3 regions of the Arenibaculum sp. genome follow, and region 2 is predicted to be linked to each of the others. Evidence: riboswitches for the same ligand, from Rfam matches in the RefSeq annotation. Region 2 holds a riboswitch; each other region holds the start of a gene.
The links. A riboswitch is a leader RNA that binds a small molecule or an ion and turns the genes downstream of it on or off. The one in region 2 is predicted to bind thiamine pyrophosphate.

Region 1: another riboswitch for thiamine pyrophosphate. It lies ahead of thiO (glycine oxidase ThiO); the one in region 2 lies ahead of VGO20_RS07970 (ABC transporter ATP-binding protein).
Region 3: another riboswitch for thiamine pyrophosphate. It lies ahead of thiC (phosphomethylpyrimidine synthase ThiC); the one in region 2 lies ahead of VGO20_RS07970 (ABC transporter ATP-binding protein).

Annotation. Positions count from the first base shown of each region.
Region 1 is NZ_DASYHS010000040.1:20,758-31,129, forward strand. It holds gene VGO20_RS04135 (alpha-amylase family protein) at 1-182, shown strand, start outside; gene VGO20_RS04140 (thiamine phosphate synthase) at 169-798, opposite strand; gene thiG (thiazole synthase) at 795-1,565, opposite strand; gene thiS (sulfur carrier protein ThiS) at 1,589-1,795, opposite strand; gene thiO (glycine oxidase ThiO) at 1,792-2,961, opposite strand; TPP riboswitch at 2,956-3,052, opposite strand; gene VGO20_RS04160 (DMT family transporter) at 3,191-4,075, shown strand; gene zapE (cell division protein ZapE) at 4,161-5,300, shown strand; gene VGO20_RS04170 (hypothetical protein) at 5,495-5,671, shown strand; gene VGO20_RS04175 (Fic family protein) at 5,790-6,350, shown strand; gene VGO20_RS04180 (esterase-like activity of phytase family protein) at 6,401-8,647, opposite strand; gene VGO20_RS04185 (O-methyltransferase) at 8,818-9,570, opposite strand; gene VGO20_RS04190 (response regulator transcription factor) at 9,864-10,372, shown strand, end outside.
Region 2 is NZ_DASYHS010000070.1:58,231-68,602, forward strand. It holds gene VGO20_RS07955 (class I SAM-dependent methyltransferase) at 209-877, shown strand; gene VGO20_RS07960 (DUF192 domain-containing protein) at 874-1,341, opposite strand; gene VGO20_RS07965 (acetoin utilization protein AcuC) at 1,384-2,505, opposite strand; TPP riboswitch at 2,599-2,706, shown strand; gene VGO20_RS07970 (ABC transporter ATP-binding protein) at 2,699-3,460, shown strand; gene VGO20_RS07975 (ABC transporter permease) at 3,457-4,218, shown strand; gene VGO20_RS07980 (ABC transporter substrate-binding protein) at 4,229-5,182, shown strand; gene VGO20_RS07985 (DUF1850 domain-containing protein) at 5,212-5,589, opposite strand; gene VGO20_RS07990 (TRAP transporter permease) at 5,590-7,689, opposite strand; gene VGO20_RS07995 (TAXI family TRAP transporter solute-binding subunit) at 7,774-8,715, opposite strand; gene VGO20_RS08000 (SRPBCC family protein) at 8,863-9,633, shown strand; gene VGO20_RS08005 ((2Fe-2S)-binding protein) at 9,780-10,268, shown strand; gene VGO20_RS08010 (xanthine dehydrogenase family protein molybdopterin-binding subunit) at 10,297-10,372, shown strand, end outside.
Region 3 is NZ_DASYHS010000184.1:5,333-15,704, forward strand. It holds gene VGO20_RS18340 ((2Fe-2S) ferredoxin domain-containing protein) at 1-183, shown strand, start outside; gene mnmE (tRNA uridine-5-carboxymethylaminomethyl(34) synthesis GTPase MnmE) at 180-1,511, shown strand; TPP riboswitch at 1,597-1,715, shown strand; gene thiC (phosphomethylpyrimidine synthase ThiC) at 1,793-3,547, shown strand; gene mnmG (tRNA uridine-5-carboxymethylaminomethyl(34) synthesis enzyme MnmG) at 3,713-5,584, shown strand; gene rsmG (16S rRNA (guanine(527)-N(7))-methyltransferase RsmG) at 5,565-6,194, shown strand; gene VGO20_RS18365 (ParA family protein) at 6,244-7,035, shown strand; gene VGO20_RS18370 (ParB/RepB/Spo0J family partition protein) at 7,035-7,928, shown strand; gene VGO20_RS18375 (pyridoxal phosphate-dependent aminotransferase) at 7,984-9,147, opposite strand; gene VGO20_RS18380 (response regulator transcription factor) at 9,293-9,976, opposite strand; gene VGO20_RS18385 (class I SAM-dependent methyltransferase) at 10,025-10,372, opposite strand, start outside.

The sequences.
Region 1 (10,372 bases), on a different contig from region 2:
CCGAGGCGCCGTGCAGCCTGTCCTTCGAGGTCGGGGAGGCCGCCGGGTGGAAAGGGCTGATCGACCTGTTCGGGCGGGGCGCCTTCTCGCTGAAGAAGGACGGCACGGTGACGGTCGAGCTGGAGAGCTACGGCTGCCGCTGGTTCCGGGTCCGGCGGGAGGACGAGGTCATGCTGCTGTAGGCCGCATCGCGGCGAGCAGCGCCGCGACCGCCGCCGCCGGGTCGGGTGCCCGCATCACCCCGCCCATCACCGCCACGGCCGCGGCCCCGGCGGCGAGGCAGGCGGCGGCATTGGCGGCATCGACGCCGCCGATCGCGACGACGGGCACGGGGCACGCGCGCGCCGCCGCCCCGAGCCCTTCGAGGCCGAGTGCCGGGCCGTAGCCGGGCTTGCTGGCGGTCGCGAACACCGGGCCGACGATCACGTAGTCCGCGCCTGCCGCCGCAGCCGAGGCGGCCTCGACGGCCGCATGGACCGAGCGGCCGACCAGGGCGCCCGGCCCCAGCAGCGCCCGCGCCGAGGCGACGTCGCCGCCGGCCGGCAGGTGGACGCCGTCCAGGCCGGCGGCCAGGCCCGCCGCGGCCTCGCCATGGAGCGTGACCGTCGCGCCCATTGGGCGGCCCAGGGCCGCGACGGTGCGGGCGAGTGCCGCGAGGTCCTCGGGCGCCAAGTCCTTCTCGCGCACGCTGAGCCACCGGCAGCCGCCCGCGAAGGCGGCCTCGGCCACCCGCTCCAGCGCCGCCGCCGCCTGCTTGCGGTCGGTGACGACGAGAAGCGGGGCGGGCAGCCGCCTCACGTCCCGATCAGGCCGAGCTGCGGGCTCGACGGTTCGGCATGGGTGACGCGGGGGATGCGCCCGGCGAGCCGGGCCAGCCGCCCGCCATCGACCGCCGCCCTCATCGCCGCCGCCATCGCGACCGGGTCGCCCGCGCGTGCCACGGCCGTGTTCAGCAGCACGGCCGAGCAGCCGAGCTCCATCGCCAGCGCCGCATCGGAGGCCGTGCCGATCCCGGCGTCCAGGATCACCGGTACCGAGCTGCGCGCGCAGATGTGCTCGATCGCCCGCGGGTTGCAGATCCCGAGGCCGGAGCCGATGGGAGCGCCCAGCGGCATCACCGCCGCCGCGCCGGCGTCGGCGAGCTTGCGGCAGGTCACGGGGTCGTCGTTGCAGTAGGGCAGGACGGTGAAGCCGTCCGCGACCAGCTCCTCGGTCGCGCGCAGCAACTGCTCGACGTCGGGATGCAGCGTCTCGCGGTCGCCGATCACCTCGACCTTGATCCAGTCCGTACCGAGCGCCTCGCGCGCCAGCTTCGCCGTCAGCACGGCGTCGCGCGCGGTGGCGCAGCCGGCGGTGTTGGGCAGCAGCCGCCAGCGCCCGCCCAGCAGGTCGACCATGCTCTCGGCGTAGGATTCGAGGCTGATCCGCCGGATCGACACGGTCACGACCTCCGCGCCGCTCGCGGATATCGCGTCGAGCATGACCTTGCGGTTGGGATAGCCCGAGGTCCCGATCAGCAGGCGCGAGCCGAGCGCCTGCCCGGCGAGCGTGAATTCGTCGGCCATGTCCTTCTCCTCCATCCGCCGGCTCAGCCACCCTGGAACGGGCGGACGATCTCGATCTCGTCGCCGGCGCCGAGGCGGTGCTCCTCCCAGCGCGACGACGGCACCACCTCGCCGTTGACGGCGACGGCGACGCCCTTGGGCGCCGTGACGCCCCGGCTGCGCAGCAGCTCGGCCACGGTCGCCGCCGACAGCGGCTCGGGCTGGCCGTTGACCCGGATGTCTGCGTTCATCTCGTTCCTCCGGTTGCGAAACGGTCGAGGCCGAACCCCGCGATCCCGTCCGGCACCGTCCCGTCCAGGACCAGCCGGCTGACCGCGTCGACCGTGACCGGCGTCAGCAGGATGCCGTTGCGATGATGGCCGGTGGCGAGCACGAGCCCCTCGACCGGGGTCGGCCCCAGCACCGGCGCGTCGTCGCGCGATCCCGGGCGGAAGCCGACCCAGGTCTCCTCGATCGCCAGTTCCTCGATGCCCGGCAGCGTGCGCCAGGCCCCTTCCAGCAACGCCAGCATGCCGCCCGCGGTAATGGTGGTGTCGAAGCCGCGCTCCTCGACCGTCGCGCCGACCAGCAGCCGCCCGTCCAGGCGCGGCACGAGGTAGACGCCCGGCGTCCACACGACGTGGCGCAGCAGCGGCTCGCCCTCATGCATCCGCAGCGCCAGCATCTGGCCCTTGATCGGCCGCACCGGCGGCCGGGCCTCGTCGGGCACGCCCTCGATGCGGCGCGACCAGGCGCCGGCCGCCAGCACGACGACGTCAGCGGCGTGCGCCTGCGCGCCGACGGCGACGCCGCGCGCCCGGCCGCCTTCGACCAGGACGCGGCCGACCTCCGCGTGCTCGTGGACGCGCGCGCCGGCCGCCTCGGCCGCCCGGCGCAGCGCCGCGGCCAGCAGGCGGTTCTCGACCTGATGGTCGTGCGGGCTGTACAGCGCCGCCGAGACCGAGGGGCTCAGATAGGGTTCGCGCCGGCGGACCTCGCCGCCGGTCAGCCAATGGGTCTCGACCCCGGCGTCCTGCTGGAGGCGGTGGTTGAAGCGCAGCCGGCCGACGTCGTCGGCGGTCAGCGCCACGACCAGCGTCCCCTCCGTCCGGAGCTGGACGCCGATTCCGGACGCGGCCTCGACCTCGGCGGCGAAACCGGGCCAGAGCGAGCGGCTCAGCAGGTTGAGGCGCAGCAGGGCGTCCTCGCCGGGCTCCGTCTCGACCCCGGCGGCGAGCATGCCCGCCGCCGCGTGGCTCGCCCCGGCGCCGGCAGCACCCCGGTCGAACACCGCGACCGCGCATCCCGCGGCCGCGAGCCGCCACGCGATGCCGAGCCCGATCACGCCGGCGCCGACGATCGCGACGCGCGGGCGCGCGCCTGGTGCTGGAGGAGGAAAGAGAGGGGAGGGCGTCACCGGTTCCGGGCTTCCTTCGCTGGCATTATCCAGGCAGGTTCGATGGGTCTGATCTCAGCCGCGCGACCGCGCGGCACCCCAGCCGAGGCCACCTTCGCGCGCCGCGGGCCGGCGCGCAAGGGGATTCGGGCGCGCTTCCCATAAGGAACGCGAGTGGGACCGATCGGAACATTTCATTGTCTTTTCGCAGGCCCATCCGCCAGCGTGGCCTCCTCGATCAGGAGGTCGCATGGCCTGTCACAGCATCGCAAAGCCCGGGATGGCCCCGGGCGTCCCGCTTCCCTTCTCGTTCGTCGTCCTCTGGAGTTCCGGCTACATCGGCGGCGCCGTCGGCCTGAACTACGCCGAGCCGTTCACGATGACGTTCCTGCGCTTCGCGCTCGCCGGTGTCCTGCTGCTGCTGATCGCGGTCGCGACCCGGGCGCCGTGGCCGGCGAGCCGGCGCGAGGCGGGACACATCGCGGTGGTCGGCCTGCTGATCCAGGCGGTCCAGTTCGGCGGCCTGTATTCCGGGATGAACGCCGGCGTCTCGGCGGGGGTGTCGGCGCTGATCGTGGGGCTGATGCCGATCCTCACCGCGCTGGGTGCCGGCTGGTTCCTGGGCGAGCGGGTATCCCGGCGGCAGTGGTTCGGCCTCTGCCTGGGGCTGGCGGGCGTCGTCGCCGTCGTCGGCGACCGCCTCACCGCGGGCGGGGACGCCGGCGGGTTCCTGCTCGTCGGGCTGGCCCTGTTCGGCATCACGGCCGGGACGCTGTACCAGAAGAAGTTCTGCGCCGGCATGGACCTGCGGACCGGCGGGTTCATCCAGATGGCGGTGGGCGCCCTCGCGTTGCTCGTCCTCGCGGGCATGGCGGAGACGATGGAGATCCGCTGGACCGCCGGCTTCGTCGGCTCGCTCGCCTGGCTCGCGGTGATGAACTCGATCGGGGCGGTCAGCCTGCTGTTCGTGATGATCAGGCGCGGCGAGGCGACCAGGGTCGCGAGCCTGTTCTACCTGATCCCGCCGATGACGGCGCTGATGGCCTCCGTCGTCCTCGCCGAGATGCCCGGCCTCGCGACGGTGGCCGGCTTCGCGCTTGCCGCCCTCGGGGTCCGCCTGGGCACGCGCAGCTGAGGCCCGGCTTGGCCGCGGTCTTTGCACGGCCGCCGGGTTTGCGCTACCAATGGCCGCCCGCGAACGACCGCACCAGATCCAGCCCATGCCCAGCCAAGGCCCCCTGGCCCTCTACCGCGAACGCCGGGGCACCGGCACGCTCAAGGCGGACGCCGCGCAGGAATACGCGGCCGAACGGCTGCAGAGCCTGCACGCCGCGCTGAAGGAATACCGGCCCTCGACCGGCAAGGCCGGCTGGCGCGAGCGCTTCGGCCTCGGCCGCCGCCAAGCGGAGCCGGAGCCGCCCCAGGGCCTGTACATCTACGGCGACGTCGGGCGCGGCAAGTCCATGCTGATGGACCTGTTCTTCGAGGCGTCCACGGTCGAGCGCAAGCGCCGGGTGCATTTCCACGCCTTCATGCTGGAGGTCCACCGCCGCCTGCACGAGATGCGCAACGCGCGCGCCGGCAAGGCCGACCGCAGCGTCGACGAGAGCCTGCCCGAACTGGCGCGCCAGCTCTCGGAGGAGGCGTGGCTGCTGTGCTTCGACGAGTTCCACGTCACCGACATCGCCGACGCGATGATCCTGGGCCGGCTGTTCACGGCGCTGTTCGAGCGCGGCGTGGTCGTCGTCGCGACCTCGAACTGGCCGCCGGACGACCTCTACAAGGACGGCCTCCAGCGCCACCTGTTCCTGCCGTTCATCGCGCTGCTGAAGGAGCGGATGGACGTGGTCGAGCTGTCGGGGCCGGTCGACTACCGGCTGGAGCGTCTGAAGGGGCAGGCGGTCTATTTCCACCCGCTCGGCCCGGCGAGCCGGCAGGCGATGGCGGACGTCTTCGCCCGGCTGTCGGACGGCAGGGAGCCGAAGCCGGCGGCGCTGTGGACGCAGGGCCGCAAGGTGGAGGTGCGGCGCGCCTCGGGCTCGGTCGCCTGGTTCTCCTTCGAGGAGCTGTGCTCGCGTCCCCTGGGGGCGGCCGACTACATCGCGATCGCGACCCATTACGGCACGGTGCTGGTCGACGGCGTGCCGCGCCTGAAGGCGGCCCAGCGCAACGAGGCCAAGCGCTTCATGACCCTGATCGACGCGCTCTACGAGCACAAGGTCAAGACCGTGATCGCCGCCGAGGTCCCGCCCGAGCGGATCTACGAAGAAGGCACCCACGCCTTCGAGTTCCAGCGCACCGTCAGCCGCCTGATGGAGATGCAGAGCGAGGACTACATCGAGGCGCAGCACCTGACGTGAGGATAGCAACGCGGGGCGCGATCTACGACGTGCTCAGGGGATGCTGGAGGAAGCGGGGAATTCTATCCGGCTCTCGTGACTTCGCAAGTGCCGGCTTGTTCACTAGGATGTGGCTATCGGACTTTATATCCGGTAGATTTAACTGCTCGTGTCGGCATGCCGGATGCAGCTAAGAATTGTGGAGGAACATGTAGATGGAATATTCACTTGACACGCTGGTTGAAATGGCGCGCCGGGTGAAAATGACTCCGGAGCAGGAAGAGTCGCAGCGGCGAAGCTTCGCATATGGGAATGTGGCGTTTGAGAATCCCCTCGTCACGCGCGAGATGATAGACCGTGCTGCGGAAACCTTGCGGAGCCATGGCAACTGAAGGGAGGGAGGGAGACCGCCACAGCGAGGGCCGTACTCCTGATCTAATCACCGACCCGCATCAACGAGCCGAGCGTGAATCGCTCAATGGCGTTGGGCAGGTTCGCGTCTTGTACGAGATGATCGACGAATGGTTGCAGCCGGGTCGTATCTTCCAGTTGCGCCCTTCGCGGATCTTACAGCTTCATAGGCCTGCGTTGGACGGGCTTAGCTTATTTGCTGGATTATGGCGCCCAGGTGGTGTCGATATCCATGGCAGTCGTCATAACCCGCCTGGAGCTCACCTCGTGGCGGGGCTCATTGAAGAACTCTGCGACTATGTCAATAGTCACTGGGATCGCCCAGCCATACATTTGGCCAGCTACGTCATGTGGCGGCTGAATTGGATCCACCCTTTTGACGACGGAAATGGCCGCACTGCTAGAGCAGTCGCCTATCTAGTGCTGTGTACGAGACTGGGCTTCCGTCCTCCAGGCGAGCCGACAATCCCGGATCAAATTGTCAGCAACCGCAAGCCTTATTACACGGCGTTGGAAGCTGCCGATGCGAGCTTCGCTGAAACCGGTGTTCCTGATATCTCTGCAATGGAAAAGCTTCTCGCCGACATGTTGGCGGCTCAGCTACTGCACGTGGTTGAGCGGGCATACGGTCAAAGCATCGACTTGAAAAAGGAAGAATAGGTACGGGCACTTCGGAGAGCGGCCGCCTCGCGGCGGCCGCTCCCCGCTCCTCACTTCGCCGCGGTTCGCACCGGGCCCAGGCGCAGGAACTGGGTCTCGCTGACCGCGCCGTCGACGCCGTCGTTGTCGGTGACCGCGACCATGGTGCCGTCGGCGGTCACGGCGAAGCCCTCGACCTTGTCCGGAGTCCAGCCCTTGGCCGCCGCCATCGCCGGCAGCAGGTCGAGCATCGCCGCCTTCTCCACTCTGGGCGCCGGCTCGCCGGCCGGGGCCGGCGCGACGTCCGCCAGCGAGACGCGGTAGACCATCTTCAGCGCGGCGTCGGGGCCGCCGCGGTTGTCGCGCTCGAGCACCGCGAACTCGCCCTTGCCGAGATGGGTGATCTCCGACAGGCCGACCCAGCCGCCGGCCGGGCTCTTCGGCGCGTCGAGCGGGTAGGCGACGAAGCCCCAGGCGCCGTCGGCCGGGGTGTAGACGGCCAGCTTCACCATGCCCTTGGCGTCGTCCTTCCACGACCGCTGCACGGCGAGGACGACGCGGGTCGTGCCGCCGGCATCGACGTATTCGCTGACCCCCTCGAAGCCGAAGCGGCTGGCCGCGGCGGCCACGGGCTCGGGCAGCGGCACCTCCTCGACCACCGTGCCGTCGGCGCGGACCTTGAGCAGGCGGTTGTCCATGCCCTTGTCCGGGTTGCCCTCGCTGGCGAGCCAGAAGCCGCCGTCGGCGGCCACCGCGATGCCTTCCAGGTCGTATTTCCCGGCGGCACCACCGGTCACGTCGACATGGGAGACGATGCGCGCCGGCGTGTGCGCCGCGTCGATCGTGAAGATGCGGGCGACGTCGTAGAAGCTGTCGCTGACCGCGTACAGCCGGTTCGCGTCGCGCGGGTCGGCGGCGAGGCCGGACAGCGCGCCCCAGCCGATCGGGGCGCCGGTCGCCGGATCGGCCTGCGAGACGATGGTCGGGTAGGCGGGGGCGGCGGCGGTGCGCCGGTAGATGCCGATGGTGGCGCGCACGCCCTCCTCGGCGTCGTCCTCCTCGGAGGCGACCACCAGCAGGTCGCGCGACGGGATCGCGAGGACGCCCTCGGGGCCGGTGCCGGTCGGCAGGACCTGGAGCAGCTCCGGTGCTACGCCGGCGCCGCGGTCCTCGAACACGGCGACGAGGCCGGCGCGCTCGGCGTTCACGAAGAACAGCGGCGTGCCGCCATAGACGCCGGCCGCCACGCCTTCCGGCTCCACGCCCTTCCTGGCCGCGCGCTTGGCGGGGTAGTGGCCATGCGCCATCGCCAGGTGCTCCATCAAGGCGCCGCTCTCGTATGCCACCTCGCCCCCGGCGGTCCAGATCGTGAAACCGCGCGAGCCGCCCTGGTAGTCGCCCTCGTCGGCGGTCACGAAGCGTGCGCCGTCGAGCCACGCCACCGCGTCCGGCTCGCGCCGGACGTCGGCGAGGCTGCCGGTGCCGTCGACCCGCCGCCCCTCGGCGGTCGGGATCGCCGACAGGCTCGCGGTGCCGGCGGAGAAATGGCCGGTCACCGCGCCCGCCTCGAGGTCGACGAGCGTGAGATGGTTGTTCTCCTGCAGGGTCACGACCGCGACGTTGTCGGCGTTGATCGAGACGAATTCCGGCTCCGGGTCCTCCGGCGCCACCTCGGCCAGCCCGGTCAGCGCGATTTTCGCGGGCCCGCCGCAGTCGGCCGGCATACCGTCCCCGCCGAGGCGGAACACGGCCAGATACCCGGCCGGCGGTTGCGGCAGGGCGCCGCCGTCCAGGTCCTCGTCGCGCTCGTTCTCGACGGCGACCGCAAGGAAGCGGCCGTCGGGGCCGGCGGCGAGCGAGTCCAGCTGGCCGCCGACGTCGCAGCGGGCGACAACCTCGCGGCTCGCGACATCCACCACCGCAACGTGGCCGGACGGCTCGGCATGGGATGCGCTCGTGACGACCCCGACCAGCGCGTGGCCGCCCACGACCGTCACCGAGGTCGGCTCGCCGTCGAGCGCGGTGCGGCCCAGCGGGCGCGGGTCCGAGGGATCGGCGATGTCGACGAACGCGATCGCCGCGCCGGGGCTGTCGGTGTGCACGAGCGTCATGCCGTCTCCGGTGACGGAGACGATCTCGGCGACGGTCTCGGTCGCGCGATCGGTGCCCTCGGGCAGCGTCTCGTGAACCGGAAGCGTGGCGATGCGGTCGAAATACGGAGCTTGCGCCGCCTGCGCGCCGCCAGGGGCGTCGAGTGTCGGGCGACCGGCGACGCCGAGCGCCAGGGAAAAGGCCATCAGGCCGAGGAAGGGTTTCATGGTTTCGAGGCTCCATCCCGGATGAACCCCGATGCCGCGGCCGGCCATGGGCGGGCGCACGGGCCGCGCCTCGTTTCAGGCAGCGCCGCATGCGGCGAGGCGGCCGAAAGGTGCATCGGCTCCCGTGACCCTTTCGTGACGCTTCAGGGAAGGTTGAGCGACATGCGCCATCAGCCCGGTGGGGCGGAGAGGCGGTATCCGCCCTTCTCGCAGTGGAGATCCTCCAGCGTCAGGTGAGGAAACCGGTCCATCCAGTCCCGGATCATTGCCTGCTCGTCCGGTCGGTCGCCGTCGTCCACGTAGACGGCCCCTCCGGGACCAAGCCGCGGGATCAACAACGGCCCCGCCGGCCAGCGCGCCTCGGGTCCGGTCCGGGCGGGCGGGCCATCGACGAACAGCAGGTCGATCCGGTCCGGCAAGGAGACCTCGCCGTACCAGGGCGCCGTCCGCCCCTCCACCCAGCGTTCCACGATGGGCGTGCCGAGCACCTCGGTGCGGTCGCCGACGCCCCATTCTTCGAGCATTGCCCTGGTCCTGGCCGCGAATTCGGGCGCGTGGTCGATGCTGACGATCCGCCCGCGGCCGACCTTGCGGCAGGCCAGGGCGAGCACCAGCGTGGAAACCCCGCTGCCGCATTCCACGATGCACTCCGGCCGCCGTTCGAGCACGTGCTTGACGAGAGCCAGGAGAATGTCCGGCGAGGCCGCCCAGCCCCGCATCGGCGGCAGCGGGCGATCCACCCCCAGCGTGTGTTCCAGCAGTCGCAACGATTGCGTCTGCTGGAACTGGTGAGCCGATTCGTTCTTGATCCGCTTCAGCGTCAGCGTCGTCCGATTCTCGATCTCGAACGTCTTCAGATGGATCCTGCGGACCTTGAACGCCAGCCAGCCGAGCATGGCCAGGCCCGCCAGGCCGACGGACATGAAAGCGAATATGCCAAAGCTCATCATCCGAGCAATGCTCCCGGCCCGGGGTGCCTCATGCCGGCGACGGTATGTCCGCCCGGCTTGCTCTGTGCTAACAGGGTCGGAGGATGTTTCATCCTCGCAAATCGGACTTCCCGCGATGATGGCTGCCGTACCCGTTCCGGTCGCCCGCCATCCCGCCCTATTAATCTCTCGTCAACCATTCAGTTCTATGCATTAGAGTTCGAACCTCCAAGACGGGCAGGGGCCGCGCGAGCGGGCCGCCTCCCGCGCCGGCACGAGGAATGGGGATGGGGCTCCTCGGTCAATGGCATTCGCCGCAGCCCGGCGGCGCCGGGGCATCGGTCTCCGGCGGGGCGCGGATCGTGGTCGTCGAGGACGAGACGGCGCTGCGCGAGGACCTCGTCGAGTACCTGCGCCACTGCGGCCATTTCGCGGTCGGGGTGCCCAGCGGCGCCGTGCTGGACGAGTTGCTCGGGCGCAGCGCCTTCGACCTCGCGATCCTGGACGTCGGCCTGCCGGGCGAGGACGGTTTCGCGATCGCGCGCCGCCTGCGCGAGCGCTCCGGGATCGGCATCGTGATGCTGACCGCGCGCGGCCAGTCGGCCGACCGCATCTCCGGCCTCGAGATCGGGGCCGACGCCTACATGGTCAAGCCGGTCGAACTGCGCGAGCTCGAGGCCCAGGCGAGGACGCTGCTGCGCCGGGTCCGTTCCTCCGGCGTGCCGGATGCCGCCGCGTCCCCGGTGCCGGGCTGGACGTTCGAGCCGGTGACCTGGCGCCTCGTCGCCCCGTCGGG
Region 2 (10,372 bases):
GTTTTGAATTCGCTAGGGATTTTGAAGTTTAGCAGGGGTGCGGGAGATTATGCCCAAAACCAACACTACCAGACTGCGCTACGCCCCGAACTGTACGAGAGGCCAGGGAATACAACGCTTTCGCCTGCCCGGTCAACGTCTATCGGCAGGTCGGAACAAGGGGTGGAATGGGGTATTAAGGAAGCGACAGACACCAGGAGATCCCCTCATGTCGCGGCGTACCATAACGATGACCGACCGCTTGCACGACTACCTGGTCGCCCAGTCGGTCCGCGAGCATCCCGTGCAGGCCAGGCTGCGCGAGGCGACCGCGGCGCTCGGCGGGCCGGCGGGCATGCAGATCTCGCCCGAGCAGGGCGCCCTTATGCGCCTTCTGGTCGAGCTGACGGGGGCCCGCAGGGTCCTGGAGGTCGGCACCTTCACCGGGTACTCCGCCCTCTCCTGCGCCCTCTCGCTGCCAGAGGACGGCCGGGTCGTCGCCTGCGACCTGAGCGAGGAATGGACCGCGATCGCGCTCGCCCACTGGGCAGAGGCAGGGGTCGCCGACAAGGTGGAGCTGCGCCTCGGCCCGGCGCTCGACACCCTGGACCGGCTGCTGGCGGAAGGGGCGGCGGACAGCTTCGACATGATGTTCATCGATGCCGACAAGCCGAACTACGAGGGCTACTACGAAGCCGGGCTGAAGCTCGTCCGGCCGGGCGGGCTGATCCTGGCCGACAATACCCTGTGGGGCGGCTCCGTCGCCGATCCCGAGGACACCCGCGAGAGCACCCTGGCCCTGCGCGCCTTCAACGCCAGGCTTCGCGACGACGACCGGATCTCGCTGAGCCTGGTCCCGATCGGCGACGGCCTGACCTTCGCGCTTCGCCGGCGCTAATCCGCCGGAAACGCCGGATGGACGACGCGGTCGCCGACCCGGATGCCGAGCCGCGACGCGATGCCGCCGTTCAGCTCCAGCACGGCCCGCACCGGCTCCGGGGCGGCGATCGTCCGCAGCGAGCGGGGTTCCGCGTTCTCGTGGATGCCGGCGATGCGGCCGGTCCGGTCGATGAAGAGCATGTCGAGCGGGATGTAGGTGTTCTTCATCCACATCGTCGCGACCCGGTCCTCCTCGTGGACGAACAGCATCCCGGCGTCGGGCGCCATCTCGGTCCGGTACATCAGCCCCTGCGCCATCTGCTTCGGGGTTTCGGCCATCTCCACGGTGAAGCGGTACTCGCCCCCCGCCGCCGTGCGGATCGTGAGCGGCTCGGTACGGAAGGTCTCGGTGGCCGATGCCGGAACCGCGAACAGCCCCAGCAGCGCCAGGGCGGCCAGCGCCCCCTTGATGCGCGCGATCATGGGAACGTGGCTAACCGAACCGGCCGCCGCTTGTAAAGCCCCTCACGCCGGCGCCGGCCAGCCCCGGCGGACGGCGGCGACCACGGAGCGGATCTCGGGGCGCACTGGGCCGTAGTTGGGCGGGTCCGCCATGGCGGTAAACCAGCGCTCGGGCAGGGGATGGCCGCGCCGCCGCGTCCAGCTGAACCCCCTCAGGATCTCGGCCGCCTCGGGCGTCGGCGCCTGGTCGGGATCGATCCCGTTGACGACGGCCCAGACACCGGCCCAGCAGCGCCCGACCGACCAGGGATTGTAGCCCCCTCCCCCGAGCACCAGGCGCCGCGGCGCCAGCGGCAGCAGGGCGGCCACCGCGTCCCACAGCGCGCGGTTCGACAGGTCGAGCAGGCTCAGCGGGTCGTCGGCCAGCGCGTCGGCGCCGCACTGGATCACGATGGCGCCGGGTTCGAACGCCTCGCCGAGCGGGACCAGCGCATGCTCGACGACATAGGCGAGCTCGCAGTCGTTGAAGCCCGCCGGCACCGGGAGGTTGCGGGCCATGCCCCCGGCCCTGTCCTCCACCAGCCCGGTGCGCGGCCAGCGCCCCGCCTCGTGCACGGACACGGTGAGGACACGGTCGTCGTCGTGGAAGGCGTCCTGGACGCCGTCGCCGTGATGGGCGTCGAGATCGACGTACAGCACCCGCTCCATGCCCAGGTCGAGCAGCCGCAGGATCGCCAGGACCGGATCGTTGAAGTAGCAGAACCCGCTCGCCCGGTCCGGCCGGCCGTGATGGGTGCCACCGGCGGGGCTGTACACCGTCCGCCCCTCCGCCACCAGGGCCGCCCCCAGCAGGGAGGCGCCGGCGGCGGTCGCCGGCCTGCGGAACACTTCCGGGAAGATCGGATTGCCCATGCGGCCGATGGCGTAGCGCTCGCACAGCTCCGCCGGCAGGCGCTGCTCCACCTCGGCACGCCGGACCGCGTCGACGTAGTCGGGCGCATGGAAGCGGCACAGCTCCGCCGGCGTCGCGACCGGGCTGTCGATATAGACCTCCGGCGTCAGCCAGCCCATGGCGCGCGCGAGGTCGATCGCCGCCGATACCCGCGGGATCGCCAGCGGGTGCTTGCTGCCGTAGCTGGACGACCGGTAGATCTCGCTGCCGATGAAAAGGGGGGAGCCGGACATCACGGCACATCAGCTAGTTCTCTCCGGGCTCCGCGTCAACGACCGCCGCCCAAGGTGCTTGCCAGGGGGCGGAAAGGATGCGATATGCGGGGTCGCATCACTGGGGGGAGCCGGCTGTCGGCTGAGAGGTCCCGAAACGGGGACGACCCCTGGAACCTGATCCGGATCATACCGGCGAAGGGATCAGTGACCCATGCTCGACGGCCCGGGGGCCAGGCCCCCTTCCCTTCCGCTTTCCGTGACGCTGTCCGGCGCCAGGCTGACCTATGCCGGCCGGCCGGTCTTCGACGGTCTCGACTTCACGATCGAGGGCGGGCTGACGACCTGCCTGCTCGGCCCCAGCGGCGTCGGCAAGAGCACGCTCCTCCGCCTCGTCGCCGGGCTTGCCGCTCCCGAGCCGCCGACCGCGATCGCGGCCGGTGACGGCCGCCCGCTGGCGGGCCGGGTCGCGTGGATGGCGCAGCAGGACCTGCTGATGCCCTGGCTGCGGGTCGAGGACAACCTCCTGCTCGGCGCCCGCCTGCGCGGCCTGCCCGTGACGCCGGCCCTGCGCGCGCGGGCCGCGGAGCTGCTCACGCTGGTCGGGCTGGCGCACCGGGCATCCGACCTGCCGGCGACGCTGTCGGGCGGGATGCGCCAGCGCGTCGCCCTGGCGCGGACCTTGATGGAGGACCGGCCGGTCGTGCTGATGGACGAGCCGTTCTCGGCCCTCGACGCGCTGACGCGGCTGCGGCTCCAGGACCTCGCCGCCCCGCTGCTCGCCGGGCGCACCGTCCTGCTCGTGACCCATGACCCGCTCGAGGCACTGCGGCTCGGCCACCGCGTCCACGTCATGACCGGCCAGCCGGCGACGATCGGGCCGGCGCTGCTTCCGGCCGGCGCGCCGCCGCGCCGTGCGGACGACCCGGCGCTGCTGGCGCTCCAGGCCGAACTCCTGGGGCGGCTCGCGATATGAGGTTCGTCCGCGCCACCGTCACGCTCGCGGCGATCCTCGTCGCCTGGCACGCCGTCGTCCTCGTCTCGGGGCTGCCCCACTTCATCCTGCCCTCGCCGTTGCGCGTCGGCGCGATGCTGGCCGACCGCGCCTCCCTGATCGCGACGCATGCCGCCTACACCCTGGCCGAGATCCTGCTCGGCCTGGCGCTCGGCACGCTGCTCGGCTGCACGACCGCGCTGACCTTGGCGGCGTTCCGCCCGGCGCGGCGCTGGCTGCTGCCGCTGCTCGTCGTCAGCCAGGCCGTGCCGGTCTTCGCGCTGGCGCCGATCCTGGTGCTCTGGTTCGGCTACGGGATGGCGTCCAAGATCGTGATGGCGACGCTGGTGATCTATTTCCCGGTCACCTCCGCCTTCTACGACGGGCTGCGGCGGACCGACCCGGGCTGGCTGGACCTCGCCCGGACCATGGACGGCCCGCGCTGGCGCGTGCTGTGGCACGTCCGCCTGCCGGCGGCCCTGCCCGCCTTCGCCTCGGGCCTGCGCGTGGCGGCGGCCGTGGCGCCGATCGGCGCGGTGGTCGGCGAATGGGTCGGCTCGTCCGTCGGCCTCGGCTTCCTGATGCTCCACGCCAACGCCCGCATGCAGACGGACCTGATGTTCGCCGCCCTGGCCGTGCTCGCCGCCATGGCGGTCACCCTCTACGTCGCGGTCGACTTCGTCCTGCGGCGCCTGCTGCCCTGGCAGCCCGAAACCCTTCTTACCGACGAGGGAGAATGACACCGTGAGAATGCTGAAGCTCGCCGCCGCCGTCCTCGGCATCGGCCTCCTGGGCGCCGCCCCCGGCCCCGCCCTCGCGCAGGACGGGACCGAGAAGCTGACGGTCCTGCTGGACTGGTTCGTGAACCCCGACCATGCGCCGCTCTACGTCGCCCTGGAGAAGGGCTATTTCCGGGACGCCGGACTGGAGGTCGAGTTCATACAGCCCGCCGATCCGGCCGACCCGCCGAAGCTGGTCGCCGCCGGTCGCGGCGACGTCGCGATCTCCTACCAGCCCGAGCTGCACCTCCAGGCCGACGCCGGGCTGCCGCTGACGCGGATCGGCACCCTGGTGGCGACCCCGCTCAACTCCGTGATCGTGCGCGGCGACGGGCCCATCCGGACGCTGGCCGACCTGAAGGGCCGGAAGGTCGGCTACTCGGTGACAGGGTTCGAGGACGCGCTCCTGACCGCGATGCTGGAGACGGCCGGCCTCGGCCGCGACGACGTCGAGCTGGTCAACGTCAACTTCGCGCTCTCCGCCTCGCTGATGAGCGGCCAGGTCGACGCCGTGATCGGCGGCTACCGGAACTTCGAGCTGAACCAGATGGAGCTGGAAGGCCATCCCGGCCGCGCCTTCTACCCCGAGGAGCACGGCGTCCCGCCCTATGACGAGCTGGTGATCCTCGCCAATTCCGAGCGCCTCGACGATCCGCGCCTGGTGCGCTTCCTGGACGCGGTCGAGCGCGGCGTCCTCTACCTCGTCAACAATCCCGAGGACAGCTGGGAGCTGTTCCGCAAGGGCCGCCCGGACGTCGACAACGAGCTGAACCGCAAGGCTTGGGACGACACCCTGCCCCGCTTCGCGCACAGCCCCTCGGCGCTGGACGAGAAGCGCTACGAGCGCTTCGCGCGCTTCCTGCAGGAACGCGGCCTGATCAAGGAGGTCCCGCCGCTGGAGAGCTACGCGGTCCAGCTCCGCTGAACAGCCCGTCCCCGACCCGCTGACCCGATCTAGGGACAAGGGAACAGCGCGACCGGTCGGTCGGGCGTTCCCGTCAGCGCCGCGAGCGGCGTGCAGGCGCCGGCCGCGCACAGCTCATAGTCGGACGTGAAGGTGGAGTTGGCCAGGACCACGCGCTCCAGCGGGGCGAGGTCGGGGCGGTAGCGCCACCAGCCCCCCTCCAGAACCGCGCCGTCCGGGACCTCCATCCCGGCGCCGTGGCCGCGGATGGCCGCCTCCTCCAGCACCAGGCCGCCATCCGCGACGGCCCAGGCCTCGCGCCAAGCGATCTTCTCGACGGAGTGGGTCCAGGACAGCTCGAAGCGGTCGGCCGGCACGCTGGCAAGCAGCGTGCCGGCGACCGCCGCGATGCACAGCGCCGCCGGCACTCAGGCGGTCCCGGCCACCGTCCGGCGCACCCTCCAGACGTGGAACACCAGGAACGAGCCGCACAGCAGGAAGCCGATCTCGTCCGTGATCGGCAGCGCCACGACCATCATGAAGGCGCCGGCCGTGGCCCACAGACGCTCGTACCAGCTCAGCGGCGCGAACAGGAAGCCGATCGATCCCGCCCCCCACAGCCCCACCGACAGCAGGGCCTTGATGACGATGTAGCCGATCGCGACCGGGTCGTCGGACTGCAGCATCAGGGCCGGCGAGTAGACGGCCATGAACGGGACGACGAAGCCGGCGATGGCGATGCGAAGGCACTGGATGCCGATGCGCAGGCCGGGGGCGCGGGCGATCGGCGCCGCGGCGAACGCCGCCAGCGCCACCGGCGGGGTCAGGTCGGCCATGATCCCGAAATAGAACACGAACATGTGGCTGACGATCAGCGGCACGCCCAGTTCCAGCAGCGCCGGGCCGACCAGGGACGAGGTGATGATGTAGTTGGGGATGGTCGGGATGCCCATGCCCAGGATCAGGCACGTCACCATGGTCAGCACGAGGCTGAGGAACAGGCTCCCCTCGCCGACCGACACGATCACGCGCACGAAGTTGCTGCCGAGCCCGGTCAGGGTCATCGTGCCGATGATGACGCCGACCAGCGCGCAGGCCACGCCGACGGCGAGCGCGTTCTTCGCCCCCTCGGCGAGGCTGTCGACCGCGAGCACGAGCGTCTCGCGGCCGCCGCGGTGCAGCAGGTTCAAGGCGACCAGCCCCGCCACAATCGTGAACACGACCTGGATGCCGTAGTCGAGGAACAGCGAGGTCAGCGCGCCGAGCGCGATCCAGAACAGGATGCGGGCCGCCATGGGGCCGATGCGGGCAGTCAGCGCGCTGGCCAGGATCAGCACGACCGTCAGCGCGAGGCCGACCGTCCCGGCGAAGAGCGGCGTGTACCCCGTGAACAGCAGGTAGACCAGGATCGCGAGCGGGATGATCAGGTGCCACTTCGCCTTCAGCGCCGCGAACGCGTTCGGCAGTTCCGAGCGCGGCAGCCCCAGCAGGTTCAGGCGGCCGGCCTCGAGATGCACCATCCAGAGGACCGTCGCGAAATAGAGCAGCGCCGGGATCAGTGCCGCGCGCACCACCTCGACATAGGGGACGTTGATCGTCTCGGCCATGATGAAGGCGACGGCACCCATCACCGGCGGCATGATCTGGCCGCCCATGCTCGCCGTCGCCTCGACCGCGCCCGCGAAGGCCGGGCGGTAGCCGAACTGCTTCATCAGCGGGATCGTGAACTGGCCGGTCGTGACGACGTTCGCGACGCCGGACCCGTTGATCGTGCCCATCATCGCCGACGAGACGACGGCCACCTTGCCCGGCCCGCCGCGGGTATGGCCGACGCTCCCGAGCGCGATGTCGTTGAACAGGCCGATCATGCCGGCGCGCTCGAGGAAGCTGCCGAACAGGATGAACAGGAAGATGTAGGTCGACGAGACGTAGATCGGGGTGCCGAAGATCCCCTCGGTGCCGAGGAACATGTGGTCGGCGACCTGGTCGAAGCCGAAACCCCGGTGGTCGAGCGGCGACGGCAGGTACTCGCCGAACAGCGCATAGCCCAGGAACAGCCCGCAGATCGCCGGCAGGGCGAAGCCCATGATCCGCCGGGCCGCCTCGAAGACGAGCACGACCATGATGCTGCCGACGACGAGGTCGGTCAGGTTGGGCCAGCCCGCGCGCAGGAGGATGTCGACCTCGAAGATCCAGTGGTAGGTGGCGAGCGCGAAGGCGAGGGCCCCGAGCAGCCAGTCCCGCGCCGCGGCCGCGCGGCCGGGCTGGCGGGCGGCCGACAGCGCAAAGGTCAGCAGCAGCAGGAAGCCGACATGGATCGAGCGGACGACGAGGCTCGACAGCGGCGTGAACGCGGCGGTCCAGATCTGGAACACCGAGAAGGCCACCGCGATCGCGAAGAGGATCTTGCCGACCGGGAGTGCCCGGTCCGGCAGCGATCCGTGCAGCGGCCCATGTTCGCCGGCGATCTCTGGCTGGGCGGCCGGCTGGGAGGCCGGCTGTGAAGGTGGAACGGGGCTTGCCGCCATGCGGCTGGTCTCCAGAAAGGCAGACGGCGGCCGGGCGCGCGTGGCCCGGCCGCCGGTCGGGGTCGTCCGGTCAGGACCGTCCGGTCAGTTCAGGACGCCCTTCTCGCGGTAGTACCGCTCGGCGCCGGGGTGCAGCGGGATCGGCATGCCCTCGGTCGCCTTCGACAGGTCGATGGCCTGCGCCGCGGCGTGGGCCGCGGTCATGTCGTCGAGGTTCTCGAAGATCTGCTTGGTCAGCTGGTAGCCCAGCTCCTCGTCGACGCCCTCATGCGTCGCGAGGAAGTTGACGACGGCCGCGGTCGGCACGTCCTTGTCCTGGCCGTCATAGGTGCCGGCCGGGATGACGGTGGGGACGTAGACCGGGTCGCCGATCTGCGAGACCACGTCCTCGGGGATCGCCACCACGACGATGTCGTTGGTCGCGGCGAGGTCGCGGATCGAGGCCACGCCGAGGCCCGCGGACTGCAGCGTCGCGTCGATCTGCCGGTTCTTCACCAGCTCGACCGATTCGGCGAAGGGCAGGTACTCTACCTTCTCGAGGTCGTCGTAGCTGAGGCCGGCCGCGGCGAGCACCGCGCGCGCGTTCAGCTCCGTCCCCGACCGGGGCGCGCCGACCGACACGCGCTTGCCCTTGAGGTCGGCCAGCGTCTCGATGCCGCTGTCGGCACGGGCGACGACCTGGATGTAGTTGGGATAGACCGCGGCGATGCCGCGCAGCTTGTCCAGCTTCTCGCGGAAGCCGACCTCCGTGTTGCCCTCCCACGCATGGCTCAGCGAGTCGCCCAGCGTGAACGCAACTTCGCCGCGTCCCGCCTGCAGGAGGTTGAGGTTCTCCACCGACGCCTTGGTCGACTGGACCGAGGTGCGGACCTCGGGGATGTTCTCAGCATAGATCTTCGACAGCGCGACGCCGAGGGGGTAGTAGACGCCGCTCGTGCCGCCGGTCAGAATATTCACGAACTGCTCCGCCTTGGCGGGCGCGGTCATGGCAAGCGCCACGGCTGCGGCGGCGAGCAACTTCTTCATGGGGTTTCCTCCCGTTTGTTCTTGACCTTCTCGGGCCGAGCCCGAGAGGTTAATGCGCATTCGCGGGATTTGCCATAGGGTTGGACGACACGGCGTCGCGCGGGCGGCGGTCGGGGATCGGCAACCGGAATTCGGAGGAGCGACGCCATGGACATGACTGGCGAGTATCGGATCGGGGCGCCACGCGAGACGGTATGGGCGGCACTCAACGATCCCGAGGTGCTGCGCCAGTGCATCCCCGGCTGCGAGGAGCTGGAGAAGCTGTCCGACACCGAGTACGCGGCGAAGGTCGTGGCCAAGGTGGGGCCGGTCAAGGCGAAGTTCGCGGGCAAGGTGGCGCTGTCCGACCTGGACCCGCCCAACGGCTACACGATCTCCGGCGAAGGCAGCGGCGGCGCGGCCGGCTTCGGCAAGGGCGGGGCTCGCGTCCGGCTGGCCGAGGACGGGCCCGCCACCACGGTCCTCGCCTACGAGGCGCATGCCACGGTCGGCGGCAAGCTCGCCCAGATCGGCTCGCGACTGGTCGATGCGACCGCGCGCAAGATGGCCGACGATTTCTTCGCCCGGTTCACCGAGGTGGTCGGCCGGCCGGCGGCGGTGGTTGCCGACGTCCCGCCGCCCGACCCCGTGCCCGAGCCGGTGCCGGGCGCCGAGCCCGTGCCCGCCGCGATGCCCCCTCACCGGGACGAGGACGCGGCCGTCGCCGCCGCCGAGCCGGTGCCCGCGGCGGCCGCGCCGATGACGGCGCCGGGCCCCACCACCCAGACCGGCGGGGGACCTGCCCCCCAGACCAGCGGGGGCCCCGCCCCCCAGACCAGCGGCGGACCCGCCACCCGGCCCGGCCAGGGCCTGCGGCCGGCGGTATGGATCGGCGCCCTCATCGTGCTGGTCGTTGTTCTGCTGCTGTTCTTCAACTGAAGCGATCGGATATCCCCCGGAGCCGCTTGACCTGCCTCCTTCCCTTTCTTAGCCTCATGCTAAAGAAAACGCCGGGCGCAGCGCGCGGTTGAGCGCCATAGCCCCCGGCGACGCAGTCATCCAGCCTGCATGAGGGAGGTCACGCGATGCCAACCGTTTCCATGACGGTGAACGGCAAGTCCGTCACCGGGGAGGTCGAGGGCCGTACGCTCCTCGTCCAGTTCCTCCGAGAGAACTTGCATCTCACCGGCACCCATGTCGGCTGCGACACGAGCCAGTGCGGGGCCTGCGTCGTCCATGTCGACGGCGCCTCGGTGAAGAGCTGCACGATCTTCGCCCTCCAGGCCGACGGGGCCTCCGTCACGACCATCGAGGGGCTGGCAGCACCCGACGGCACGCTGCACCCGATGCAGGCCGCCTTCCGCGAGCACCACGGCCTCCAGTGCGGCTTCTGCACGCCGGGCATGGTGATGTCCGCGGTCGACCTCGCGCGGCGCGACCCGGACCTCACCGAGCGCTCCGTGCGCGAAGGGCTCGAGGGGAACATCTGCCGCTGCACGGGCTACCACAACATCGTGAAGGCCGTGCTCGCAGGTGCGGAAGCGATGAAGGTCACGGCCGAGGCCGCCGAATAACGGGCCCGTTCCTGGGGAGAGAGACGTCATGGCTAATCCCAACGGCATCGGCGCCGCCGTCAGGCGCCGCGAGGACTTCAGGTTCCTTACCGGCCAGGGCACCT
Region 3 (10,372 bases), on a different contig from region 2:
CTGGACCGCTGCGAGCTGGGACCGGTCGTCGTGATCTATCCCGAGGGGGTCTGGTACACCTACCAGACCCGCGAGGACGTCGACGAGATCCTGCAGGCCCATCTCGTCGAAGGCCGGCGGGTCGAGCGGCTGATGCTGCTGCCCGGCCAGACGGAGCCGCGGGACCTCGCCTCCGCGCAATGAGCGCCGATACCGTCTTCGCGCTCGCCAGCGCACCCGGCCGCGGCGGCGTCGCCGTCCTGCGCGTCTCCGGCCCGCGCGCCGGCGCCGCGCTGGAGGCGCTGTGCCGCCGCCCCCTGCCCCGGCCGCGCGAGGCGGTGCTCGCAGGCCTCGTCGACCCCGGTACCGGGGAGGCGATCGACAGGGGCCTGGTCCTGTGGTTCCCCGCGCCGCGGAGCTTCACCGGGGAGGACGTCGCCGAGCTGCACGTCCATGGTGGGCGTGCCGTCGTCTCGGCGTTGGTCGAGGCCCTGTCCGCCCTGCCCGGCCTGCGCCTCGCCGAGCCGGGCGAGTTCACGCGGCGCGCGTTCGAGAACGGCAAGCTCGACCTGACCGAGGCCGAAGCCGTCGCCGACATCGTCGCGGCCGAGACCGCGGCCCAGCGGCGCCAGGCGCTGCGCCAGCTCGACGGCGCGCTCGGCCGGCTCTACGAGCGATGGCGCGACCGGCTGACCCGGGCGCTCGCCCATCTCGAAGCGGACATCGACTTCCCCGACGAGGACCTGCCCGGCGGCGTCGCCATGGCCGTGCGCCCGGTGCTGGCCGGCCTGGCCGCCGAGATCGCGGGCCATCTCGACGACGGGCACCGGGGCGAGCGGCTGCGCGACGGCGTCGCGGTCGCGATCCTCGGCGCGCCGAACGCCGGCAAGTCGAGCCTGCTCAACGCGCTCGCCCGGCGCGACGTCGCGATCGTGTCCGAGCGGGCGGGCACGACCCGCGACGTGGTCGAGGTCCATCTCGACCTGGGCGGCTGGCCGGTGACGCTGGCCGATACCGCCGGCCTGCGCGACGCGACCGACGAGATCGAGGGCGAGGGCATCCGCCGTGCGCTCGACCGGGCGGAGAAGGCCGACCTGCGCCTGGCGGTGTTCGATGCCACCGCGCTGCCGGCGCTCGACCCACGGACCCTCGCCCTGCTCGGCCCCTCGACGATCGCGGTCGTCAACAAGGCCGACCGGGCGCCGGGCCTGGATGCCGGCGCCGCGGTTCCCGGGGCCCTCGCCGTCTCGGCGGCGACCGGCGCCGGGCTGCCGGCCCTGCTGGAGCGGCTGACCGGGATGGTCGCGGACGGCCTGGATGCGGCCGGCCCGCCGGCCCTGACCCGCGCGCGCCACCGCGCGGCGCTGGAGGACTGCCGCGCCGCTCTGTCGCGCGCGCTGGACGCCCCGCTGCCGGAACTGGCGGCCGAGGATGTCCGCCTGGCGTCCCGCGCTCTCGGCCGCATCACCGGCCGGGTCGACGTCGAGGACCTGCTGGATGTCATCTTCCGGGACTTCTGCATCGGCAAGTGACGCGGGCCGGTGTTTCACGTGAAACGTCGCGTCCCGGCCCGCGCCGTCTCCGGCCTTGACGCGGAGCCGGGCATCGGCCAGCATCGGCTCCGTCCAGGGGAGCCCCGATAGGGGGCTGAGAGTCCGCCGGCCTACGGGCGACGCGGAGACCCTTCGAACCTGATCCGGATCGTACCGGCGTAGGGAGGGACGAAGGCGTCGCGTAGCGTTCCCCTGCCGGGGCTCGTGCGGCCGCCCCTTCTCCTCGCGGCCGCCCGGATTTCCGCTGCAGGAGATCCATGATGCCCGATACCCGCACCACCTCCCCCGAGGTCTCCGTCTCTACGGGGACGTTCCCGAACTCGCGCAAGGTCCACGTGCCCGGCCGCCTCCATCCCGACGTACGGGTCGCGATGCGCGAGGTCGACCTGTCGCCGGGCGCCGGCGAGCCGCCGGTCCGGCTCTACGATTCCTCCGGCCCCTATACCGACCCGGCCGCCACGATCGACGTGACCGCCGGGCTGCCGCCCTTGCGCGAGGCGTGGATCCAGGGACGTGGCGACGTCGAGAGCTACGAGGGCCGGGCGGTGCAGCCCGGCGACAATGGCCGCCGCGCGGCAGAGGCCGGGTGCCTCGCGCGGTTCGCGACCGGCCGCTCGCCGTTGCGTGCGGCCGGCGGCGGGGCCGCGACCCAGCTCGCCTACGCGCGCGCCGGCATCGTGACCGCCGAGATGGAGTATGCCGCGATCCGGGAGAACCTCGGCCGCGAGGCGGCGGCCGAGTGCCCGCGCGACGGCGATCCGCTGGGTGCGGCCCTGCCCGGCTTGGTGACGTCGGAATTCGTGCGCGACGAGATCGCCCGCGGGCGCGCCATCCTACCCGCCAACGTCAATCACCCCGAATGCGAGCCGATGGTGATCGGGCGGAACTTCCTGGTGAAGGTGAACGCCAATATCGGCAACTCCGCCGTCGCCTCCTCCGTCGCGGAGGAGGTCGAGAAGATGGTGTGGGCGATCCGCTGGGGCGCGGACACGGTGATGGACCTGTCGACCGGGACCGACATCCACGACACGCGGGAATGGATCCTGCGCAACGCCCCGGTGCCGATCGGTACCGTGCCGCTCTACCAAGCGCTGGAGAAGGTCGGCGGTCGGCCCGAGGACCTATCCTGGGAGGTGTTCCGCGACACGCTGATCGAGCAGGCGGAGCAGGGCGTGGACTATTTCACGATCCATGCCGGGCTGCGCCGTGCCCATGTCCCGCTGACCGCGGGCCGCGTCACCGGCATCGTTTCGCGCGGCGGTTCGATCATGGCGAAGTGGTGCCTGGCCCATGGACGGGAGAGCTTCCTCTACGAGCGGTTCGAGGAGATCTGCGGGATCCTGCGGGCCTACGACGTCAGCATCTCGCTGGGCGACGGCCTGCGGCCGGGCTCGATCGCGGACGCCAACGACGCCGCCCAGTTCGCCGAGCTGGACACGCTGGGCGAGCTGACGCAGGTCGCCTGGCGCCACAACGTCCAGGTGATGGTCGAAGGACCCGGCCATGTTCCGATGCACAAGATCCGGGAGAACATGGACCGTCAGTTCGCTGTTTGCCGCGAGGCCCCCTTCTATACGCTCGGCCCGCTGACCACCGACGTGGCGCCGGGCTACGACCACATCACCAGCGGCATCGGTGCCGCGATGATCGGCTGGTTCGGCACGGCGATGCTATGCTACGTGACGCCGAAGGAGCATCTCGGCCTGCCCGACCGCGACGACGTCAAGACCGGCGTCATCACCTACAAGATAGCCGCCCATGCCGCCGACCTGGCGAAGGGCCACCCGGCCGCGCGCGAGCGGGACGATGCCTTGTCGCGGGCGCGGTTCTCCTTCCGCTGGAACGACCAGTTCAACCTGGCGCTCGATCCCGACACCGCGCGCCGCTTCCATGACGAGACGCTGCCCGCGGAGGGAGCGAAGCACGCCCGCTTCTGCTCCATGTGCGGGCCGAAGTTCTGCTCCATGAAGATCACGCAGGAAGTGCGGGAGCAGGCGGCCGGGATGTCCGGCTGAACGCGGGCGTTTCACGTGAAACACTCCCGGTGACCAAGCCCCGGCCGGAACCCCGTTCGGCCGGGGCGCTGGCCGCCGGCCGGCTGTGACATCCTCACGCGGCGCCGGTGCGCCGCGCCGGACGCTTTGACGCCGGGCGCCCGACACCATACATTGGCGCCCATCATGTGGAGATACGACGTAATCGTGGTCGGCGGCGGCCATGCGGGATGCGAGGCCGCCGCCGCGGCGGCGCGCATGGGCGCCGAGACGTTGCTGATGACCCATCGGGCCGATACGATCGGCGAGATGTCGTGCAATCCCGCGATCGGGGGGCTCGGCAAGGGCCATCTCGTGCGGGAGATCGACGCGCTCGACGGGGTGATGGGCCGGGTGATCGACCGTGCCGGCATCCAGTTCCGCATGCTGAACCGGAGCAAGGGCCCCGCCGTCCGTGGCCCGCGCGCCCAGGCCGACCGCCGCCTCTACCGCGAGGCGATGCAGGACGTGCTGCGGGCGCAGGACAACCTGACCATCGCGTCGGAGGCCTGCGAGGACCTGGTCCTCGGCACCGACGGCAGCATCGCCGGTGCCGTCGGCGCGTCCGGCGCCGTCTGGCGGGCGGGTGCTGTCGTCATCACCACCGGCACGTTCCTGCGCGGCATGATCCATATCGGCGAGGAGCGGATACCGGCTGGCCGGGTCGGCGAGGCGCCGTCGCTCGGCCTCGCCGCGACGCTCGCACGCTGCGGCTTCGCGCTCGGCCGGCTCAAGACCGGGACGCCGCCGCGCCTCGACGGCCGCACGATCGACTGGTCCGGGCTCGAGGTGCAGCCCGGCGACGACCCGCCCCCACCCTTCTCCTACCTGACCGACCGCATCACCACGCCCCAGGTCCCCTGCCACGTGACCTGGACGACGCCGGAGGCGCACGCCCTGATTCGGGCCAACCTCCACCGCGCGCCGATGTACAGCGGCCAGATCGAAAGCGTCGGCCCGCGCTATTGCCCGTCGGTAGAGGACAAGGTCGTCCGCTTCGCCGACAAGGAGCGCCATCAGATCTTCCTCGAGCCCGAGGGGCTGGACGACCCGACCGTCTACCCGAACGGCATCTCGACCTCGCTGCCGCGCGACGTGCAGCTCGCCGTGCTGAAGACGATCCCGGGACTTGAGCGCGCCGAGATGGTCCGGCCCGGCTACGCGATCGAGTACGACTACGTCGACCCGCGCGAGCTGAAGCCGACGCTGGAGACGCGCCGCCTGCCCGGCCTGTTCCTCGCCGGCCAGATCAACGGCACCACCGGCTACGAGGAGGCCGCCGCGCAGGGCCTGATGGCGGGCATCAACGCAGCACTCCTCGCCGGCGGGCGGCCGGACGGGGACTTCGTGCTCGACCGGGCCGATGCCTATATCGGCGTGCTGATCGACGACCTGATCACCCGCGGTACGACCGAGCCCTACCGCATGTTCACCTCGCGCGCGGAGTATCGTCTGCTGCTGCGGGCCGACAATGCCGACCAGCGGCTGACGGCCAAGGGCATCGCGGTCGGCTGCGTCGGCACGCCCCGCGCCGACGCCTTCGAGGCGAAGATGGCCGCCCTCGATGCCGCGCGCACGCTCGCCTCGTCCCTGCGCGCGACGCCGAACGAGCTGGCGCAGCGTGGCCTCGCCGTCAACCATGACGGCGTGCGCCGCAGCGCCGCCGACCTGCTGCGCCATCCCGACCTCGACCTCGCCCGCCTGGCCGCGATCTGGCCGGAACTGGCGGCGCTGCCGCCGGCGGTCGCCGAACAGCTTGAGATCGACGGCCGGTATGCCGGCTATCTCGAGCGGCAGGACGCCGACATCCGGGCGTTCCGGCGCGACGAGGCGCTGGCGCTGCCCGACGACCTGGACGTGGAGGCCATCGGCAGCCTGTCGGCGGAGATCCGCCAGAAGCTCGGCCGCGCCAAGCCGGCGACGCTGGGCGCCGCCGCCCGCATCCCCGGCATGACACCGGCGGCGCTGGTCGCCCTGCTGCGTCACGTGAAGCGCCGCGATGACCGTCTCAGCGCGTGACCCCGGCCTGGCCCGGGTCGCGGAGGCGGTACCTGGTGTTTCACGTGAAACACTGGATCGCCTCGCGGCCTATCTCGCGCTGCTGGAGCGCTGGCAGCCTCGCATCAACCTGGTGAGCCGCACGACGCTCGCCGAGGCGGGCACCCGGCATTTTCTCGATTCGGCCCAGCTCCGCCCCCTGCTGCCCGAGGGTGCCCGGGTGCTGGTGGATCTCGGCAGCGGCGCCGGCTTTCCCGGGCTCGTCCTCGCCATGCTCGGCCTGCCCGACGTCCACCTGATCGAGAGCGACGGGCGCAAATGCGCCTTCCTGCGCGAGGCCGCGCGCGTCACCGGCACGCCGGTCACGGTGCACAACCGCCGGATCGAGGCGGTGCCAGCTTTCGCGGCCGACGTCGTGACCTCGCGCGCGCTGGCGCCGCTGGACGATCTGCTGGCCCTGTCCGAACCCTTTCTCGGCGCTGCCGGCACCGCCCTGTTCCTGAAGGGCCGGCAGGCCGAAGACGAATTGACCCTGGCAAGACGACACTGGAGAATGCAGGCCGAGATGATCGACAGCATCACCGAGCCCGAGGGCAGGGTCCTGCGCATCCGCGAGGTCGCCCGTGCCTGACACGATCGCCGCCCCGCCCCCCGCCCCCCGTGCCGCCCATGAGGCCAAGATGTCCCGTGCCCGCGCCCGCGTCATCTCCATCGCCAACCAGAAAGGCGGCGTCGGCAAGACCACGACCACCATCAACCTCGCGACCGCGCTGGCCGCGACCGGCAAGCGGGTCCTGATCATCGACATGGACCCGCAGGGCAACGCCTCGACCGGGCTCGGCATCGACCGTCACCAGCGCGAGCTCGGCACCTACGACGTGCTGTTCGCGGAAACGACGGTCGAGGAGGCGGCGGTCGCGACCCATGTCCCGAACCTGTCGGTCGTGACCGCAACGGTCGACCTGTCCGGCGCCGAGATCGAGCTGGTCAACGCCGAGCGGCGCGAATACCGCCTGCGCATCGCGCTCGCCAACAGCGCGCTGAACTTCGACTACGTGCTGGTCGACTGCCCGCCGGCGCTCGGCCTGCTGACGCTGAACGCGCTCGTCGCCTCCGACGCGGTGATGGTGCCGCTGCAATGCGAGTTCTACGCGCTGGAAGGCCTCAGCCACCTGATCCGGACGATCGAGCGCGTGAAACGCGCCTTCAACCCCGGGCTCGACATCCACGGCGTCGTGCTGACCATGTACGACAAGCGCAACAACCTCTCGGACATGGTCGCGGCCGATGTCCGCGGCTTCTTCGGCGACAAGGTCTACGACACCGTGATCCCGCGCAACGTCAAGGTCTCCGAGGCGCCGTCGCACGGCAAGCCGGTGCTGATCTACGACCTGCGCTGCCCCGGCTCGCAGGCCTATATCCACCTCGCCAGCGAGGTCCTGAAGCGTGAGAAGAAGAGGCTGACCGCCTGATGGAAGAGAGCAAGCGCCGCAGCAGCCTCGGCCGGGGCCTCAACGCCCTGTTCGGCGAGTCGATCGAGGAGACCCCGGCACCGGAGACCCCGCGGAACCCGCGGACGATCCCGATCGAGTTCGTGCATCCCGGCAAGTTCCAGCCGAGGAAGCGCTTCGACCAGGAGGCGATCCAGGCGCTGGTCGAGTCGGTGCGCGAGCGCGGCATCCTCCAGCCGCTGCTGGTCCGCCGGCATCCCGACGCGCCCAGCGACTACGAGATCATCGCCGGCGAGCGCCGCTGGCGCGCCGCCCAACTCGCCGGCCTGCACGAGGTGCCCGTCGTCGTGCGCGAGCTGAGCGACCGCGAGGCGCTCGAGATCGCCCTGATCGAGAACATCCAGCGCCAGGACCTGACCGCGCTGGAGGAGGCGGAGGGATACCGCCGCCTGATGGAGGAGTTCGGCTATACCCAGGAGAATCTGGGCCAGTCCGTCGGCAAGAGCCGCAGCCACGTCGCCAACATGCTGCGCCTGCTGGCGCTGCCCGAGCCGATCAAGGCCCTGGTTACGGAAGGCCAGCTCAGCGCCGGCCACGCTCGCGCGCTGCTGGGCGTTCCCGACTCGGTTTCGCTGGCGCGCGCGGTCGTGGACAAGGGCCTGAACGTCCGCCAGACCGAGAAGCTGGCCCGCGACGTCCAGTCCGGCCGGCCGCCGCGGGCGGCTTCGTCGGCCTCGGTGCCGGCGAAGGACCCCGACACGGTCGCGCTGGAGCAGGAGATGACGAACCGCCTCGGCCTCAAGGTCCGCATCGAGCCGCGAGGGCAGGGCGGCACGCTGGCGATCGAGTATGGCGACCTCGACCAGCTCGACGAGGTGCTGCGGCGCCTGAGCGAGCCCGTGGACACGGTCTGAAGGAACGGCGGCCGTTCTCCGTACCGCGTGCAGGGGCCCGTGGCGCGGCGGACGCTCACACTCCCCAGGCCGCGCGCACGCGCGCCCTGATTCCGCCCAGGCGCTCGACGGGCTCGTTGGCGAAGACGAAGCGCAGATAGCGCCCGGCGCGGTCCGGAGAGCCCCAGCCGGTCATCGGCGTCGCGGCGATGCGGCCCTTGTCGAAAAGCAGCCCGGATGCCTCCGCCGGCCTCATGCCGAGCTCTACCGTATCGATCAGCAGGGACCAGCCGCCATCGGGGCGGACGACGGGAAGATCGGACATCTCCCCCAGGATCAGGTCGCGGCGCGCCTTCCACTCGGCCGTCGCCGCGGCGATGCCGTCGTCCGGCGCGGTCAGGGCGGCCACCGCCCCGGGCATCGCGATGCCGACCTGGCACACGACGTTGGTCAGGCCGACGAGCCCGATGGCGTCGATGATGTCCTTCGGCCCGACGGTCCACCCGACGCGCCAGCCGATCATGCGGTATTCCTTCGACACGCAGCCGATGGTGACGGTTCTTTCCGCCAGCCCGTCGAGGCCGGCCGGATGGATGACGGGTTCGCCGTTGAAGAGGATGCGCTCCATCGCCGCGTCGTGCAGCAGCCATGCGCCGGTCCTGCGCACCGTTTGCGCGATGGCGTCCCATTCCTCCCGGGTATGGACGATGCCGCTCGGCATGGACGGGCTCATCGTCAGCACGGCCTTGACCTTCCCGCCTGCCGCCTTCGCCAGCTCCTCCAGGTCGAGCCGCCAGCGGCCGTCGACCACGCGCAGGGGCACCAGCTTGGGCAGGCCGCCGGCGAGGCGGATTCGATTGAGGAGGCCCGCATAGGCGGGGTCGGTGATGATGACCTCGTCACCGGGCTCGAGCATGGCGAGCAGCGCGTTCAGGATGCCCGAGAGCCCGCCGGCCGAGATCACGCACTGGGTCCTCCAGTCGTAATCCACGCCGGTATCGGCCGACACCCGGGCGGTGGCGGCCTGGCGCAGCGCGTTGGTCCCGACGAAGGGCAGATAGCTGTTGGCGTCGTCGCGATCGATGGCGGCCCTGGTGGCCTCGAGTGCTTCCCTGGGTGGTCGGAGGTCGGTATCCAGGTTCTCGAGCCGCAGCAGCTCGCCGTCAGCGGCGGCGTCGGCCGCCTCGCCCATCCTGTCGACCCCTATGCCCGGGATGTCCTTGAGTCTCGATACGCCCACGCCCCGCCTCCCATAGCATGCAGTTCCTGCAATTGAATGCATGCGTATGGGCTGCGGTCAACCCGGTTGCCGCTCAGGGCCGGGAAAGGGCCGGCCGGAGCCGGAAGGGAGGAGAGCGTGCGGCCCCGAAGGCCGGCGGTAGCACCTACGGTCCCAGCCGGTAGCCGCCCGCCTCGGTCGTCAGGATCTCGGCCCGCGACGGATCGGGCTCGATCTTCTGCCGCAGGCGGTAGACATGGGTTTCCAGCGTGTGGGTGGTGACCCCGTCGTTATAGCCCCACACGTCGCCCAACAGCGCCTCGCGCGCGACGACCCGGCCGGCGGCGCGGTGGAGATGGGCGAGGATCGCCGCCTCCTTCTCGGTCAGGCGGATCTTCCGGCCCGTGCGCTCGTCCAGCAACAGCCGGGCGCCCGGCCGGAAGACGTAGGGACCGATCGCGATGCCGGCATGCTCGTCCCGCTCGAGCTGCGCGCGCAGGCGCGCCAGCAGGGCGCCGACCCGGAACGGCTTCGCGACGTAGTCGCTGGCGCCGTCTTCCGGGCTGCCGGCCGGGCCGCCTGCCGGGTCGTTGGTGGCGGTCAGCATCACGATCGGGCAGCGAACCCCCTCCTGCCGGAAGCGGCGGCACAGCTCGCGGCCGTCCATGTCCGGCAGGCCGACGTCCAGCAGGACCGCGTCGAACGGACCCCCGCCGAGCAGCGCCAGCGCTTCGGCCGCGCTGGCGGCCTGCGCGATCGACACCTGCCCCAGGAGGTGAAACTGCTCGGCCAGCGATTCGCGCAGCGCCGCGTCGTCGTCAACGAGGAGGATCTTCTTTTCGGGCCTCATCCCTTTTCCCAACCGCAGAGGGAGCAGTCCGTTCCGGCCGCGATCCTATCACGGGCCCGGCTGCGGATGCATCCCGCCGCGTGCGGGCCATGCCGCCACGTCCACATGGCCGATGACGGCCCGCAATTCGCCGCGCGAAATCGCCCGGCGCCGCCGGTCGCACCATCCCGCCACCTCGGAGGCGGACAGGCCGGCTCCGGCCGCCGCCTCGCCATGGAACCCCACCAGCGCGTCCAGCACGCCGGCCTCGGCCGGGCCGAGCCGCCAGTCGGCCTCCGCCGTCCGGACCTCGAACCCGGCCGCCGCCAGCAGCCGGGCGCAGAGTTCGGGCGCGGACGGGCCGAGTGCCGGACCGAAGCCCTTGTCCACGCCCTGATGCGCATCGAGCGCGCGCAG